DNA from 2 places in the Oceanobacillus sp. M65 genome. Region 1 is predicted to be linked to the other one. Evidence: a T-box and tRNA genes for the amino acid it is inferred to sense, from the RefSeq annotation. Region 1 holds a T-box; the other holds one or more tRNA genes.
What was found. The T-box of region 1 lies ahead of alaS (alanine--tRNA ligase). A T-box ahead of a tRNA ligase gene usually reads a tRNA of that ligase, here a tRNA-Ala.
Positions count from the first base shown of each region.

Region 2: it encodes a tRNA-Ala, which carries the amino acid that the T-box ahead of alaS (alanine--tRNA ligase) is inferred to sense. The anticodon was not compared.

Region 1 is NZ_JBQQCJ010000002.1:220,883-229,020, forward strand. Features, by position in the region: gene recD2 (SF1B family DNA helicase RecD2) at 1-1,011, shown strand, start outside; gene ACTWPF_RS08635 (hypothetical protein) at 1,078-1,266, shown strand; gene ACTWPF_RS08640 (AI-2E family transporter) at 1,315-2,376, shown strand; T-box leader at 2,542-2,754, shown strand; gene alaS (alanine--tRNA ligase) at 2,808-5,447, shown strand; gene ACTWPF_RS08650 (IreB family regulatory phosphoprotein) at 5,622-5,891, shown strand; gene ruvX (Holliday junction resolvase RuvX) at 5,892-6,305, shown strand; gene ACTWPF_RS08660 (DUF1292 domain-containing protein) at 6,319-6,606, shown strand; gene mltG (endolytic transglycosylase MltG) at 6,923-8,041, shown strand.
Region 2 is NZ_JBQQCJ010000005.1:152,864-161,001, forward strand. Features, by position in the region: gene ACTWPF_RS17605 (prolyl oligopeptidase family serine peptidase) at 135-2,156, opposite strand; tRNA gene ACTWPF_RS17610 (tRNA-Ala) at 2,332-2,404, opposite strand; gene ACTWPF_RS17615 (5'-nucleotidase C-terminal domain-containing protein) at 2,638-6,336, shown strand; gene ACTWPF_RS17620 (peptide MFS transporter) at 6,493-7,986, shown strand.

The sequences.
Region 1 (8,138 bases):
AAAGGAGAAAGCGAACAACTTGATGGGAAGTTTTTAATTATCGATGAATTTTCTATGGTAGATATTTGGCTTGCAAACAGTTTGTTTAAAGCTATTCCTAAAGACATGCAGGTGTTAATAGTAGGAGACGAGGACCAGCTTCCTTCTGTCGGACCTGGCCAAGTCCTTTCTGATTTGCTTAGCAGTGGATACATTCCTTTTGTACGTCTAACCGAAGTTTACCGACAAAAAGAAGGATCAAAAATTATTCAGCTTGCCCACGAAATAAAAAATGACCAGGCGACAAACCTGGAAAATGATAAAGATTTTAGCTATATTTCTTGCTATGAGCCTCAGCTGCTAGACGTTATCGTAAAGATTTTTTCTAAGGCAATGGATAAAGGAATTGAAGTCCGTGATATTCAGGTGCTTGCACCAATGTATCGCTCACAGGCTGGCATAACGATGATTAACAAGGAACTTCAGAAATTGGTCAATCCAAAAACGTCGCAAAAGCGAGAGGTACGAACACAGGATGCAGTATTTCGTGTAGGAGACAAAGTGATTCAGCTTGTTAACCAACCTGAAGATGGTGTATATAATGGTGACATTGGTGAGGTTGTGGCCATTTTTACGGAAGATGAAAACACAGATAATGTGGAACAACTCGTCATCGTCTATGATGAAAAAGAAGTGGTGTATGAAAGGAAAGACTACACAAATATTATGCATGCCTACTGTATTTCGATTCATAAATCACAAGGTAGTGAATTTCCGATCGTAATTTTACCAGTAGTGTCTGCATATAACCGAATGCTACGCAAGAATTTGTTATATACAGCAATTACCCGTAGTAAACAATCCCTTATTATTTGTGGGGAACAGCGTGCGTTCGTTCGCGGCATTGAAACAATGGATACAAATAAACGCTATTCAGCTTTAAAAGAACAACTGCAAGCACGACTTGAAAAACCATTAGATGTAATTGAAGAAAACGAAGAAGACGATATTTCGCCGTATGACTTTATGTAATGTATAATTTGTTACAATTTGGGAAAGCCTAGCTTAATAAGTTTTATGTTAAAGGGGCTTGAGTTAATGCGTTGTCCGAATTGTAATGGCAGGGATATTGGTAAAATTGGCGTACAACAATATTATTGTTGGACTTGTTTTATTGAAATGGCGGTCGTCGACGATGAACTAAAAGTTCACCAGGTTGAAGCAGATGGCTCGCTTAGTTCACTAGACGATCTTTTCTCTCAAGAAGAAAGAAAAATACAATGGTAGTCACCTGAAGCATTAAATGAAGTATGTAGTATGTGAGGGGGACGGACTATGTTCAAAGACAGGAAGGGATTGACTATTCTCTACTGGTTAATCTTTGGTATTTTTCTTTTTTTATTTGTTTATTTAATGATAAAGCTGTTCCCATTTTACGGAGCTGTATTTTCTTTTCTATGGCATTTATTAGCACCTTTTATCATTGCTTGTTTCATTGCGTACTTGCTTTATCCGGTTATAAATCGAATTCACAGTTTAGGTATTCCAAGAGGCTTGGCAATTTTACTCATTTACTTATTATTCTTCGGAGGTGTAGGTTACTTAGTCTATCGCATTTTTCCAGTTATGTTAATCCAAATTAGGGATCTAAATGAACAGCTTCCACAATTTATTAGCATGTACGAAAAACTTATCTATCAAATGTATGAATATACTTCCTTCTTACCTGAAACGGTCCATGATAAAATTGACGAGCTTATTATTCGACTCGAAGGTTTTGTGAATGGTTTGCTTTCAAATATAATAGAAAGTACAACAAAGATATTTGATATGATTGTCGTCATAACGGTTATTCCGGTTCTTGTATTCTATTTTCTCAAGGATGATACCAAAATTAAATCCTATATTAAAAGATATATTCCGGAAAAGTATAAGCCCAGGACAGGTAAAATGGTAAGAGCGGTAGATGAAACAATTGGTAATTATATTCGAGGTCAGTTAATTGTTTGTCTATTTGTGAGCATAACCTCTTTTATTCTATTTCAATTACTTGGTTTGCAGTATGCCCTTCTCTTAGCACTCATTATGGGAATTACAAATATCATTCCTTATTTTGGCCCTATCATTGGGGCAATTCCTGCCGTAGCAATCGCGTTAACAATGTCGGGGAAAATGGTTATATTTGTTATCCTATCGGTGTTTGTAATGCAGTTAATTGAAAGTAATTTACTTGCCCCTTATATTGTTGGGAAAAGCATAAATATGCACCCCATTGCCATTATATTTGCATTATTACTTGGCGGACAGCTGTTTGGTGTACTTGGTATGATCCTTGCTGTACCTGTCTTTACAACGTCCAAGGTCATCATAAAGCATTTGCTTCATACAGAGCATTAACTTGGTTGATGTTTAACAGTTTAAGTGGAATGAGACAAGAGATTATCTAATCCGGTCGATACCCCTTTAACCGACGTCTCGGCTTTTTCTTGACATTGGCTAGAATGTTTTCTATAATATCGCTGAACTATAATAAATAACTGTGCATAGTTTAATAACAATAAAACCAATACGTAGAAGGTTCCAAGTACATGAAGGTCGATTGATAAGAGAGGGTTTTCCTTGGCTGAAAGAAAACCTGAATAGAGACGCATGGAATGCTAAACCAGAGTGCGGTTAATCCCCGTCGGTTTCATACCGTTACCATGATCAAGTGATGAATAAGTCTTATACTTATTTGTAATTAGGGTGGTACCGCGAACAAAACTCGTCCCTGCATTGTGCAGAGAGGGGTTTTTTTGTTTTTTATAAAACACATAGGAGGTATATGGATGAAACAGTTAACATCTGCAGAAGTAAGGCAAATGTATATCGATTTTTTTAAGGAAAAAGGACATCGTGTTGAACCAAGTGCATCACTCGTTCCACAAGAGGATCCGACATTGCTATGGATTAATAGTGGGGTAGCTACACTGAAAAAATATTTTGATGGTAGGGTGATCCCCGATAATCCACGACTTGTAAATGCCCAAAAATCTATCCGAACCAATGATATCGAAAATGTTGGTTTCACAGCAAGACACCATACATTTTTTGAAATGCTGGGTAATTTCTCAATAGGGGATTATTTTAAAAAAGAGGCAATTGAGTGGGCATGGGAATTTTTAACGAGCAGTAAATGGATTGGATTTGATCCAGCATTGCTTTCTGTTACTGTTCATCCAGAAGATGATGAAGCATTTGATATTTGGTTACATGACATAAAAATTCCAGAAGAACGTATCATACGTTTAGAGGAAAATTTCTGGGATATTGGGGAGGGCCCAAGTGGTCCAAACACAGAGATCTTCTATGATAGAGGAGAAAAATACGGTAACGATCCCAAAGACCCTGAACTGTATCCTGGTGGAGAAAATGATCGCTATTTAGAAATATGGAATTTAGTGTTCTCACAGTTTAACCATAATCCAGATGATACGTACACGCCATTACCTAAGAAAAACATTGATACAGGCATGGGACTAGAAAGAATGGTTTCGGTTATCCAGGATGTTCCTACTAACTTTGAAACAGATTTGTTTATGCCTATTATCCAGAAAACAGAAGAACTTGCGAACACCAAGTATGGAAAGACAAAGACAGGCGATACAGCATTTAAAGTGATTGCCGACCACGTCCGTACAGTTAGCTTTGCAATAGGCGATGGAGCAGTTCCTTCAAATGAAGGGAGAGGCTATGTTCTTAGAAGACTATTACGTCGTGCCGTACGATTTGCTAAAGAGATCGGCATAGAAAAACCATTTATGTTCGGACTTGTCGAAACAGTAGGCAACATCATGAAGGATTTTTATCCAGAAGTGTTAAAACAACGTGAACTGATTGAGAATATCATTAAAGTTGAGGAAACACGTTTCCACGAAACCTTAAATGATGGCTTAGAGATTTTGAGCACGATCATTAAAAAAGAAAAAACAAAGGGTAGCAATGTCTTTCCAGGGGTGGAAGTCTTCCGTCTTTATGACACGTACGGTTTTCCTAAAGAATTAACGGAAGAGTACGTGGAAGAACAAGGATTTACGATCGACCTTGAAGGCTTTGAAAAAGAGATGAAGAAACAGCGTGAACGTGCAAGGAATGCTCGTCAGAAAGTAGATTCTATGCAGGTTCAAGATAGTCTTTTAGGAGATATAGAGGTAGAAAGTGAATTTGTCGGCTATAACGAGCTGGAAAAAGAAACAAAACTTGCTGCCATTATTAATGAAAATGAAAGAACAGATGTAGCAAAAGAGGGCGAGGAAGTCTTTTTACTACTTGATCGCACCCCGTTTTATGCCGAAAGTGGTGGACAGGTAGCGGATAAAGGCTGGCTCTATTCAGAAAAAGGGACTGCTTATGTAAAGGATGTTCAAAAAGCGCCAAAAGGGCAGCATGTTCACCATGTAACAGTAACCGAAGGAGAGCTTCGTACTGGGGATAGCCTCAAAGCGAAAATAGATAATCCGTTTAGAGCGGCAGTGGTAAAAAACCATACTGCAACACACTTGCTACACCAAGCATTGAAGGATGTACTAGGTGATCATGTTAATCAAGCTGGTTCCCTTGTGAGTCCAGATCGACTGCGCTTTGACTTTTCTCATTTTAACGCAGTGACAGATGAAGAATTACAGCAAATCGAAACAATTGTAAATGAAAAAATATGGGAATCTATGCCGGTTAAGATTGAGACGATGCAGAAGGACGAAGCGAAAGAAATGGGGGCAATGGCCCTGTTTGGTGAGAAATATGGTGACGTTGTCAGGGTTGTACAAATGGAAGACTATAGTATTGAACTTTGCGGTGGCTGTCATGTTTCCAATACGTCAGAGATTGGTCTGTTTAAGATCAGCTCAGAAAGTGGGATTGGGGCAGGAACAAGAAGAATTGAAGCAGTTACGAGCAAGCATGCTTACACATTCCTGAATAGTAAGCTGCATGTATTACGTGAGGCTGCAAGTCAAGTGAAATCAACAGATGAAAACGTTCCAGAGCGTATTAATGGTCTATTCCATGAAATTCGCACACTACAGAAGGAAAATGAATCATTGAACGCGAAACTTTCCAATGTAGAGGCTTCTTCCATTTTAGATAAAGTAGAAAAAAGCCAAGATGTTCCGTTTCTTGCTCAAAAAGTAAATGTAAAAGATATGAACCAGTTACGGAACATGGTTGATGAATTAAAACAAAAACTAGGATCTGGTGTCATTTTATTAGCAGCAGAAAATAATGGAAAAGTACAGCTAGCTTCAGGTGTTTCCAAAGATTTAATTGAACGAGGCTTACAGGCTGGGCAACTTATCAAGTTAGCAGCTGGAATTTGTGGCGGTGGTGGCGGTGGCCGCCCAGATATGGCACAAGCTGGTGGAAAAGACACTAGCAAAATCGGTGATGCTCTATCTGTAACGAGCGAATATATTGCGGATAATCTGAAATAATTTCCTTTCAGCTTGTAACGAGCGATAGGAATAAGTATAATGAAACACACAGACATGTTAGAATGAATTTAACGGTGACAGGTTCGGGAAAATCTGGTTACAAACTGGTTTGAGTAGAACAAATCTATTAATCAAAGCAGGAACAAAGTGTTATTCTAAGATCGAGGTGTCATGATGAGCTCAATTGATAAAACGATGAAATTTAATTTTTCGGAGGAACCTTTTGATCAGGATATAAAGGAAATCCTTTTTACCGTGCATGAAGCGCTACGTGAAAAAGGATATAATCCGATCAATCAGATTGTGGGTTATTTACTATCAGGTGATCCTGCATATATCCCGCGCTACAATGATGCAAGGAATTTGATCCGTAAAATTGAGCGGGATGAAGTCATAGAAGAGCTGGTCAAATTTTATTTAGAACAACAGCAAAGGGATAACTAAATGAAAATACTAGGACTAGATGTAGGCTCCAAAACAATCGGTGTTGCTGTAAGTGACGCGTTTGGTTGGACTGCTCAAGGGCTAACTACAATCGAATGGAACGAAGAGAGTATTACTTCTGCAGACTCAAAACTTGCAGAAATTATTGCAGAGAACGAGATTGGAAAAGCCGTCATTGGCCTTCCTAAAAATATGAATGGTTCTATTGGAGAACGTGGCGAAGCATCTCAGCGTTATGCAGAACATATCGAAAAAACCCATCACATTGATACCGTATTATGGGATGAACGTCTAACGACTGTAGCTGCTGAACGTGTTCTTTTGGAAGCAGACATGAGTAGGAAGAAAAGGAAGAAAGTTATCGATAAGATGGCTGCCGTGATGATATTGCAAGGCTTTCTAAATCAAAAATAAAGGAGTGATATAAATGGCACTAGAAGAAAAAGAGCGTATCATAATACCGGATGAAAACGGGGAAGAACATTTATTTGAGGTTTTATTTACTTTTGATGTAGACAAAACAAGTCATTCGTACATCGCTGTTACACCAGTGGAACAGTCAGAAGACGAGGAAGTTGAAGTATATGCTTTCCGTTATGAAGAGAAGTCAAAAGATGATGATGACTTATCTTTATTCCCAATCGAATCAGATGAAGAATGGGAAATGGTTGAAGAAATGCTACACACACTTGCAGATGAAGAGAACGAATCCTAAAAAATGCACAACCTGCTGGTGTCCTAATAAAGGGCACCAGCTTTTTTTGAGCACTATTATTTTTTCTCGTCTCCCTCAGCTCAATAGAGACATACAATGATTCATTTCGCTGTAAGCAATTTCTACAATAATTCCCTCAAATGTGTCTATATCTACTAATGAAAATGGAATGGGAAGTAATATATTTTGTATGATTATGTTAATTCTCTAGGCAATAGCAATAAGAAATGTAACCCGTACCTGTCGAATTGTAGGATTATAATGGCATATAATCGTTTATTTTAGTATAATATAGCGGATGAGAGGGGGATACTTAATGTCCAAGAAGAAAAAGAATGGCAATTTTAAGGACAATCTCATTGCTCGAAGTGAAGAAGCTAAAACGGTGAGAAAGATTGTAGCAATCATTATCATTTCATTGCTTCTTATACTTATAATTGGTAGTATATCCGGCTATTTGTATGTAAAATCTGCATTAGAACCTGTGGATCCTTCTAGTGATGAAGAGGTTACCGTTGATATACCAATTGGTTCTTCAACCTCTACTATTGCTGCAATTCTTGAAGATAATGGGATTATTAAAGATGAGCGGATATTTCGTTTTTACATAAAGTTTAAAAACGAATCAGACTTTCAAGCTGGGGAGTATACATTCACACCGTCTATGTCAATTGATGAAATAATTGAATCACTCAAAGAAGGCCGAGTAATTGCGGAGCCGGTACATACTGTTACTGTTCCTGAGGGTAAAACAATTGAGGAAATTGCTGAAATATATGCCAAGGAACTATCGTTTACAAAAGAAGACTTTTTAAACGCTGTAAATGATCAGGCATACATTGAGCAACTTATTGAAGCATATCCTTCGATACTAACAGAAGACATCCTTGACCCAGAGATAAAGACACCTCTAGAAGGATATTTGTTTGCCGCAACGTATAATTTCTATGTCGATTCGCCATCTGTAGAAGCGGTGGTCGAAGAAATGTTGAATAAAACAGACTCCGTTATTGCAGAATACCGAGAGGCGATTAATGAATCCGATTTTAGCCTCCATGAGGTGTTAACCTATGCGTCATTGGTTGAAAAGGAATCTGGAAATGAGGAACAACGCAAGAAAATCTCTGGTGTATTCATAAACCGGATGGAAGAGGGAATGAAGCTTCAGACAGACCCAACTGTTCTATACGCTCTGGGAGAACATAAAGATAAAGTACTGAATAAAGACCTAGAAATCGAATCGCCTTATAATACGTACTATGTAGACGCACTTCCTGTAGGGCCAATTGGCAATTTTGCAGAGAGCTCACTGGATGCTGCATTACATCCTGAGGATTCAGATTTTCTTTATTTTTTACATGATGGGGAAGGCGATATCTATTACGCCGAGACCTATGAAGAGCATTTGCAATATAAGGATGAACATATTAATTAAATCTATAAGAGGTTGTTCAAAAAGTCCGGTAAAAATGACACATCGGTACTGATGACCTTCGACTAAATTCCGACACGTCCTGTGTCGAACGTCGAAG
Region 2 (8,138 bases), on a different contig from region 1:
ATGCGAAGCAGTGCGGGGTGTAACCTAGTCTTTACTCTCGTGCTTGATATCACGAATTCTTATAAAAACACCGAAAAATCATCAGATTTATTTCGAAATCGTGATGATTTTTCGGTGTTTTGGTGTACATGGCTCTATTTTAGTTCTTTATCTAAAAATGCGTAGAAGTCGACCCATTCTTCAATAATTTTGGATGTTGGTTTTCCAAGTCCGTGTCCTGCTTTGGATTCTAAGCGGAGGACAATAGTAGAATCCACATGCGCTTTTTCCTTTAATGTTGCAGCAAATTTTTTCGCATGGGCTGGCACAACCCTGTCATCACTTTCCGCTGTTGCGATTAACACTGGTGGATATGTTACTCCCGCTTCTACATTATGGAGTGGGGAATAAGCATAGAGAAATGGGAAGTGTTCAGCGTTGTCAGCACTACCATACTCTGGAATCCAGTAGCGACCTATGGTGAACTTATGGTAACGTAGCATGTCAATTACAGGAACACGACAAATGACTGCACCAAACAAATCTGGGCGTTGTACCATACACGCAGCAACAAGCAGGCCACCATTTGATCCCCCCATAATCGATAACTTTTCTTTACGGGTATAATTATTGGTAATTAGCCATTCTCCTGCCGCGATGAAGTCATCGAAGACATTTTGTTTGTTCTCTAGCATTCCAGCTTTATGCCATGCTTCCCCGTACTCTGTCCCGCCACGAAGGTTGGCAACAGCATAAACGCCACCTTTTTCTAGCCAGCGGAGAACAGCTGGGTTAAATGATGGAGTCATACTAACATTAAAGCCGCCATACCCATAAAGCAAAACGGGATTTTGACCATTGAGCTCAAGATCTTTACGATAGGTGAGAAACATAGGCACTTTCGTTCCGTCTTTAGATGGGTAAAAGACTTGAACTGTTTTAAATGGGTCTGTATCTACAGTCATTTCGGACTCTGCTATCACTTCTAATTCATTACTGCCCACATTGTATGAATAAATTGTCGTTGGGTTTAAGAAGGAAGTAAGACCAAAGTATATAATGCCTTCCTCTTTGTTTCGCGTAATATCAGTGAGTGAACCTAGTATCGGTAACTCAATTTCATGCTTGTACACCCCATCTCTACTGAAAAGATGAAGTTGATGATGAGCATCCTTCTGGACTGCGACTACTAGGGTTTCGTTTAACGCTACTACATATTCTAGAACGCCTTGCTGCTCGGGAATGACTTCTTTCCAGTTCTCTTTTTGAGGGGCATTTATATCAATGGCCACGACCCTTCCCATTGGTGCCAATTGGTTCGTTTGAAAATAGAATAGGCTTCCTTCGTTTGTGATATAGCTGTACTCGGCATCTTGCTGATCTAACAATTTAATAAAAGCATCCTCAGAATTAATTGGTTTAATATAGATTCTATTCTCTGTGGCAGTACCTTCGTTTACGTATAAACCAATATATTTCTTATCATCGCTAATAAATGCAGAAAACATTAGTTCCTTATCTTCTGGCTGTTCATGTACAAGGATGTCGTCTTGTTGTTTAGTCCCTAGCTTATGGAAATATACAGTGTTGAAATTACTCTCATCCTCTGGTTCTACTGACCCCGGCTCTGGGAATCGACTGTAGTAAAATCCACTATCATCAGGAGACCAGACAATGCTTGAGAACTTCACATGCTGAATGTGGTCTTGCAGATTTTCATTGTTTGCTACATCAATAGCACGTATTTCTTGCCAGTCACTTCCATGAGTTGAAGTAGCATAGCTTATATATTGCCCTGAGTAACTGATGGCATAATTGGTCATTGCCACTGTACCATCCTCGCTCAAGCCATTCGGATCAATAACGATGGATTCCTGTCCATTTTTCTCTTTATATAAAACAGCTTGATTTTGTAACCCTTCATTACGTTGATAAAAGAGGGTTCCTTTTACTTTTTTTGGCACAGAATGCTTTGTGTAGTGAAACAACGCCTCTAGTTTTTCTTTGTCAGTATGCTGACTAGTTGCTGTGGAAAAGTAATCCGCACACTCTTTTCCAAGTTGGTTGCTCCATTCAATCGAGTCAGTTGAATCAGGATTCTCTAGCCAACGGTATGGATCACTTACCTTTGTTCCATGAAAATCTTCCACGATACTATCTTTTTTTAGCTGCTTCATCTGTAGATCCCCCTCTTGTTCTTATCTAGCTACATTCGACAAAAAAGACGGGAATCCTCCCTACCGTAATTTATCTCCGTTCACCTTTTGAAACATTACTTGTTATTTTCTACACGTGCCAAAGCATAGAAAAAAGGCCAGCAGAATTTCGGCTGACCTTTTACCTTTTCTATTATGGAGCATAGCGGGCTCGAACCGCTGACCTCTTCGCTGCCAGCGAAGCGCTCTCCCAGCTGAGCTAATGCCCCGGACAAGTAAATATTATACTTTGTCCTAACTTATTTTTCAAGTATTAAAAATAAGTCATATCACAGGGGATATGTTTTGATTGGTTACATAGAACTGTTTTTTGTTATTTATAGTTCGATAGTTCTGAATTTACATAAACTTAACTAAAATGCGATAGATTATTACAAAGTGTTATGCCATATTAGAAATGTGTCAACTTATGGCATAATACTATATTTACTGGAGGGTCCTCATGCAAAATCTGTTTAGGAAAAAGTCTTTCTCTGTTTTTCTCATTTTCACGTTAATTTTTACAAATTTTGTACCGGTTATTAACGTTGCGGCAGCAGAGACAATCACAGATGATTTACTTATTTCAGAGTACGTAGAAGGTAGTTCTAATAATAAAGCTATTGAACTCTATAACGGTACAGGCGATGATGTTAATCTAGCGAACTATCAGCTTGCATTGTATAGTAATGGCAACGAAGAGGCTAACAGTACATTAGATTTAGAAGGAACGTTAGCAAATGGCGACGTTTATGTGATAGCACATAATAGTGCTGTAGCTGAAATTAGAGAAGTAGCAGATATCACTTCCTCTGTAACAGGCTTCAACGGGAATGATGCCATAGTACTTTCAAAAAGTGAGGAACAGATTGATATAGTTGGTGAAATTGGCAACGATGAAGAGTTCGGTGCGGATATGACGCTAGTACGTAATCAATCTATTACATCACCATCTACTATATTTAATATGGAGGAATGGGAAAGATATGAACAAGACACTTTCTCTTCATTAGGAAGCCACATTGGAGGTGGAGAAAGTCCTGAAGAGCCACCAACAGATCCAGAAGACCCGCCAACAGACCCTGAAGTTCCACAAACAGTTTCCGTTGCAGATGCTAGAGGATTAAGTGATGGAACGCGGGTGGAAGTAGAAGGAGTTATTACAGTAAATTCTAATTCCGTTAGTAATGGCAACCAGTTTACTACATACATTCAAGATGAAACAGGCGGAATCAACATATTTAAATACGAACAAGGCGATTTAGAAGAATTAGAAAAAGGAACAAGAGTTAAAGTAATCGGGGAATTAGATACTTTTAACGGATTAAAGGAAGTAATACCAGATACAATTGATATCATTGCAGAAGGACAAGCAGTACCTAATGCACAGTCGCTTTCCATAAAAGAGCTTCAGGGTGATGCTGCAGAGGCTTTTGAAGGGGAACTTGTTGAAGTGAATGGTTATATCTCATCCATACCAGGTTCTCCAGCGGGTGGCGGGTACAATATTTCGTTTATAGACAAGGATTTGAATTCAACTACATTGCGCGTAATGGAGAATGCGTTAGATGTTTCGCAGATAGAAGAAGGCAAATGGTATGACGTTACTGCGATTGTGAGTCAATACAATAGCTACCAGCTTATCCCAACAGAACAAGATGATTTCGTATTAGCGGAGAACCAGCCTGAGCCTCCTTCTGCAGCTGGAGAGTATGAGGCAACAGTAGATTATGTTACGGATGGAGATACAATTCGTATTAATGAGACGGTTCTTGGTGGGGACAGAGTGCGATTTTTAAACATGGATACACCAGAAACATATGCTGCTCATAATGATGATCCAGATCGTAATGAAATTAATGAGAACCAAAAGAAACATGGGGATGCTGCAACAGCATACATGAAGACATTAATTAAGCCTGGCGATACGGTTACAATTAAAGTTGGTGAAGAAGCAACAGATGATTACGGACGTTTGCTTGCAGAGGTTATCACAGAAGATGGTACGAATGTTAATCTTAAAATGGTGGAAGAAGGTTACGCTTCTACTTACTTTATTCCACCATTTAGTGAAGAAGCATACCCAATATACCAGAATGCGGTAAAAGAAGCGAAGGATGCAGGATTAGGTATTTGGAATCCAGAGGATCCATTACTTGAGCTTCCGTTTGCCTTCCGTGCTAATGATGACGAAAAGGGTTTTCTAAGATATGTAGGGAACTCAAATACAGATAAGTACGTCGTGCCAGAAAAGTGGGCTGATGTCCCTGTTGAATACCGTGTATTCTTCTCAAGTGAAGCAGAAGCGGAGTCCTATGGCTATACGCCTGCTGGAGAAGAAGAACCGAATGAAGATAATCTACACGTGCAATTGTTAAGCATGAATGACCTTCACGGAAAAATAGACCAGCAGTACGAGCTAGACCCAGATGGGGATGGCATATTTAATATGTATGGAAGAATGGATTACACTGCAGCAGCTATGAAAGAACGTGCGCAAGAAAATCCAAATACACTGTTAGTACATGCAGGAGATATGATTGGTGGAAGCTCACCTGTTTCTGGTTTGCTACAGGATGAACCGACCGTGGAAATTATGGAAGAAATGGGATTTGATGTAGGGACGGTTGGGAACCACGAATTTGACGAAGGTACAGACGAGCTACTTCGAATGGTAAATGGTGGAGAACATCCGGAAGGGCTCGGTACTGAAGGGTATGATGGGATGAATTTCCCAAACCTTTGTGCAAACTGTGTCTATAAGGACGGTGGAGAGACAGTACTGGACCCTTACTATATTGAAGAAGTAGATGGTGAGCAAATTGGTTTCATCGGTGTAAATACACAAGCATCGGCAGATATGGTAATGCCGGCTGGAATTCAGGATATTGAATTTACGGATGAAGCAACTGCAGTAGATAACGCGGTAGCAGATCTCCAGGCAGAAGGGGTAGAAGCAATTGTCGTATTAGCACATATTCCTGCAGATCAGGATGGTGATGGTGCCTCAGGTGAAGCAGCAGATCTGGCAAGAGAAGTAGATGATGCAGTTGATGTTATCTTCGCTGCGCATAACCATCAAGTAGTAGATGGTGTTGTGGATGATAAACTAATTGTTCAAGCTTTCGAGTATGGGAAGGCATTTGCAGATGTTGAGTTGGAGATTGATCGCGACACAGGTGATATAGTCGAGAAAGAAGCAGAAGTTGTCTTTGTAAACCAGGATGACTATACTCCAGACCCAGCTGTAACGGCTATTCTAGACAAATATAGTGAGCAAATTGCACCGATCATGGGAGAAGTGATTGGCTATAATGCAACCGACCTTACAGGTGATTACACAAATGATGGAGACCATGGTTTAGGTAATTTAATCGCGGATGGGATGAATGCTGCAATGGAGAGTGACTTTGCCATGATGAATGGTGGAGGAATTCGTGATGATTTACTAGCAGGTGAAGTGACTTGGGGAGACTTATACAACATTCAGCCTTTTGGTAACACACTTATGACGTTGGAAATAAAGGGCGCTGATTTGGCTCCAATCATTCAAGCACAACTTTCGCCAGAATACGGTCCAGATTATAGCATTAGCGGTTTCCATTACACGTGGGATCAAGAAACAAATACAGTGGTTGATGTAACATACCCGGACGGTTCAGAAATTGACCCGGAGGAAACATTTACGCTTACAGTAAATAATTATATGGGTACATCATTGAGTGATAAGCACCGTCCGATTAGTGAGCTAGGAAAAAACCCGGTTATGGGGCCAACAGACCTAGATGCAACGGTTGATTTTGTTCGTAGTTTAGATAGCACGACAGAAAATCCATTTGAATATAAGGCAGAGGGCAGAATTTCTCTAGCCACAGATAATCCAGGTGAAGAAGATCCAAATGAGGATCCTCAAACACCAGGTGATGATGCGAATGATGACTCGAATGACAATCAAGAAAACGGTGATGGTACAAATACCCCAGGAAATGATTCAGGCAAGACGCCTCCTGGAAACGATAGTAGCAAGGGTGGAAGTCTTCTTCCTCAAACAGCAACAGATATTTACAACCTACTGATTGTCGGACTAGTTCTGCTAGTAATGGGTGCGGGTGCTGGTTTATTCGTTTATATTAGAAAAAGAAATGTGCTGAAAGAAAGCTAAAGATTACGATGATGACAACCAATAGAGGCTCTTGATTTTAAGAGTCTCTGTTTTTGGTATTTTTTGACGTTTGACGTATGACCACTTGAGGAGTAAGATAGTTTTTGTCTTAAACATTAATTATCAGTTTATTCTAAAATAGAGGAGAATTTCATCATGAAAAAACTTAGTAAGGAACAAATCGTCCAAAGTGTTCCTCAACGGGGATTTTTTGGACAACCTAAAGGGCTATTCACCCTTTTCTTCACTGAATTTTGGGAACGTTTCTCTTATTATGGGATGCGGGCACTGCTATTATTTTATATGTATACCGAAATTGCTGATGGAGGGCTGGGCATAGATGATGGCACAGCAAAATCTATTATGGCCATCTACGGTTCTCTCGTATACATGTCAGGGATTATTGGTGGGTGGATTGCGGATAGGTTGCTTGGTACGCAACGTACTGTGTTTTATGGTGGTGTACTTATTATGGCAGGGCATATTGTACTTGCGCTTCCAGCTGGTACGACAGCCTTATTCATCTCTATGTTCCTTATCGTTATTGGTACAGGTTTACTAAAACCAAATGTTTCGAATATTGTGGGAGATATGTACAGCCCGCAAGATGTACGCCGTGATTCTGGATTTAGTATCTTCTACATGGGTATTAACATGGGTGGACTGCTTGCACCGCTTATTGTCGGAACAATCGGTCAAGAATACAACTATCATCTAGGGTTCGGTTTAGCGGCAGTCGGAATGCTAGTAGGTTTGATTGTTTACATGGCTACCCGTAAGAAATATCTTGGACTTGCAGGGACCTATGTACCAAATCCATTAGAAGCCAATGAAAAGAAAAAGGTATTTACTCGAATTGGTATAAGTGTCGTGATTATTGCGATTTTGGCGGCCATTACTATTCCAGCAGGTATCTTAACAATAAACCGTTTCACTTATCTTGTTAGTATTTTTGGTATCCTTATACCAACAGCCTACTTTATTGTGATGTACCGTAGTCCAAAAACAAATGCGGATGAAAAATCAAGAATCCTTGCCTACATCCCATTGTTTATTGCAGCGATCATGTTTTGGGCTATTCAAGAACAAGGTTCCATTATCCTTGCAGAGTATGCAGATAAACGTACAGAACTAAGTTTATTTGGGCTTGAGTTGCATTCATCATGGTTCCAGTCATTGAATCCGCTATTCATCGTTATGCTTGCTCCGATTTTTGCAAATATATGGGTTAAAATGGGTGAGCGGCAGCCAACAACTACCAAGAAATTTTCTTATGGTTTAGTGTTTGCAGGTCTTTCCTTTCTTGTGATGATTGTCCCTGCAGCTATGAACGGAACAGAAACATTAGTAAATCCTATTTGGTTAGTACTCAGCTTCTTACTCGTTGTAATAGGGGAGCTATGTCTTTCACCTGTTGGCCTGTCAGCTACAACGAAGCTAGCGCCTGAAGCATTCTCAGCACAAACAATGAGCCTTTGGTTCCTTTCCAACGCCTCTGCGCAAGCTATTAATGCACAGATTGTGAAATTGTATAAACCAGAAACAGAAATAGTCTATTTTGGCGTCATCGGTGGTGTAGCTATTCTTCTAGGACTGCTACTATTTATGGCATCTCCAACAATTCAGCGCTATATGAAAGGTGTTCGTTAAAAAAATAGAAAACCATGATCCAGCAGGTATTCACCTGCTGGATTTTTTCCTGTTTACAACGGGGAGGGGAAACGATATAGTTTTGTTAGACTATAGAAATAAATAAAGGGAGGTCGTCTCATTATCCTTTCAATAACAAAAAGGAGTGAGTC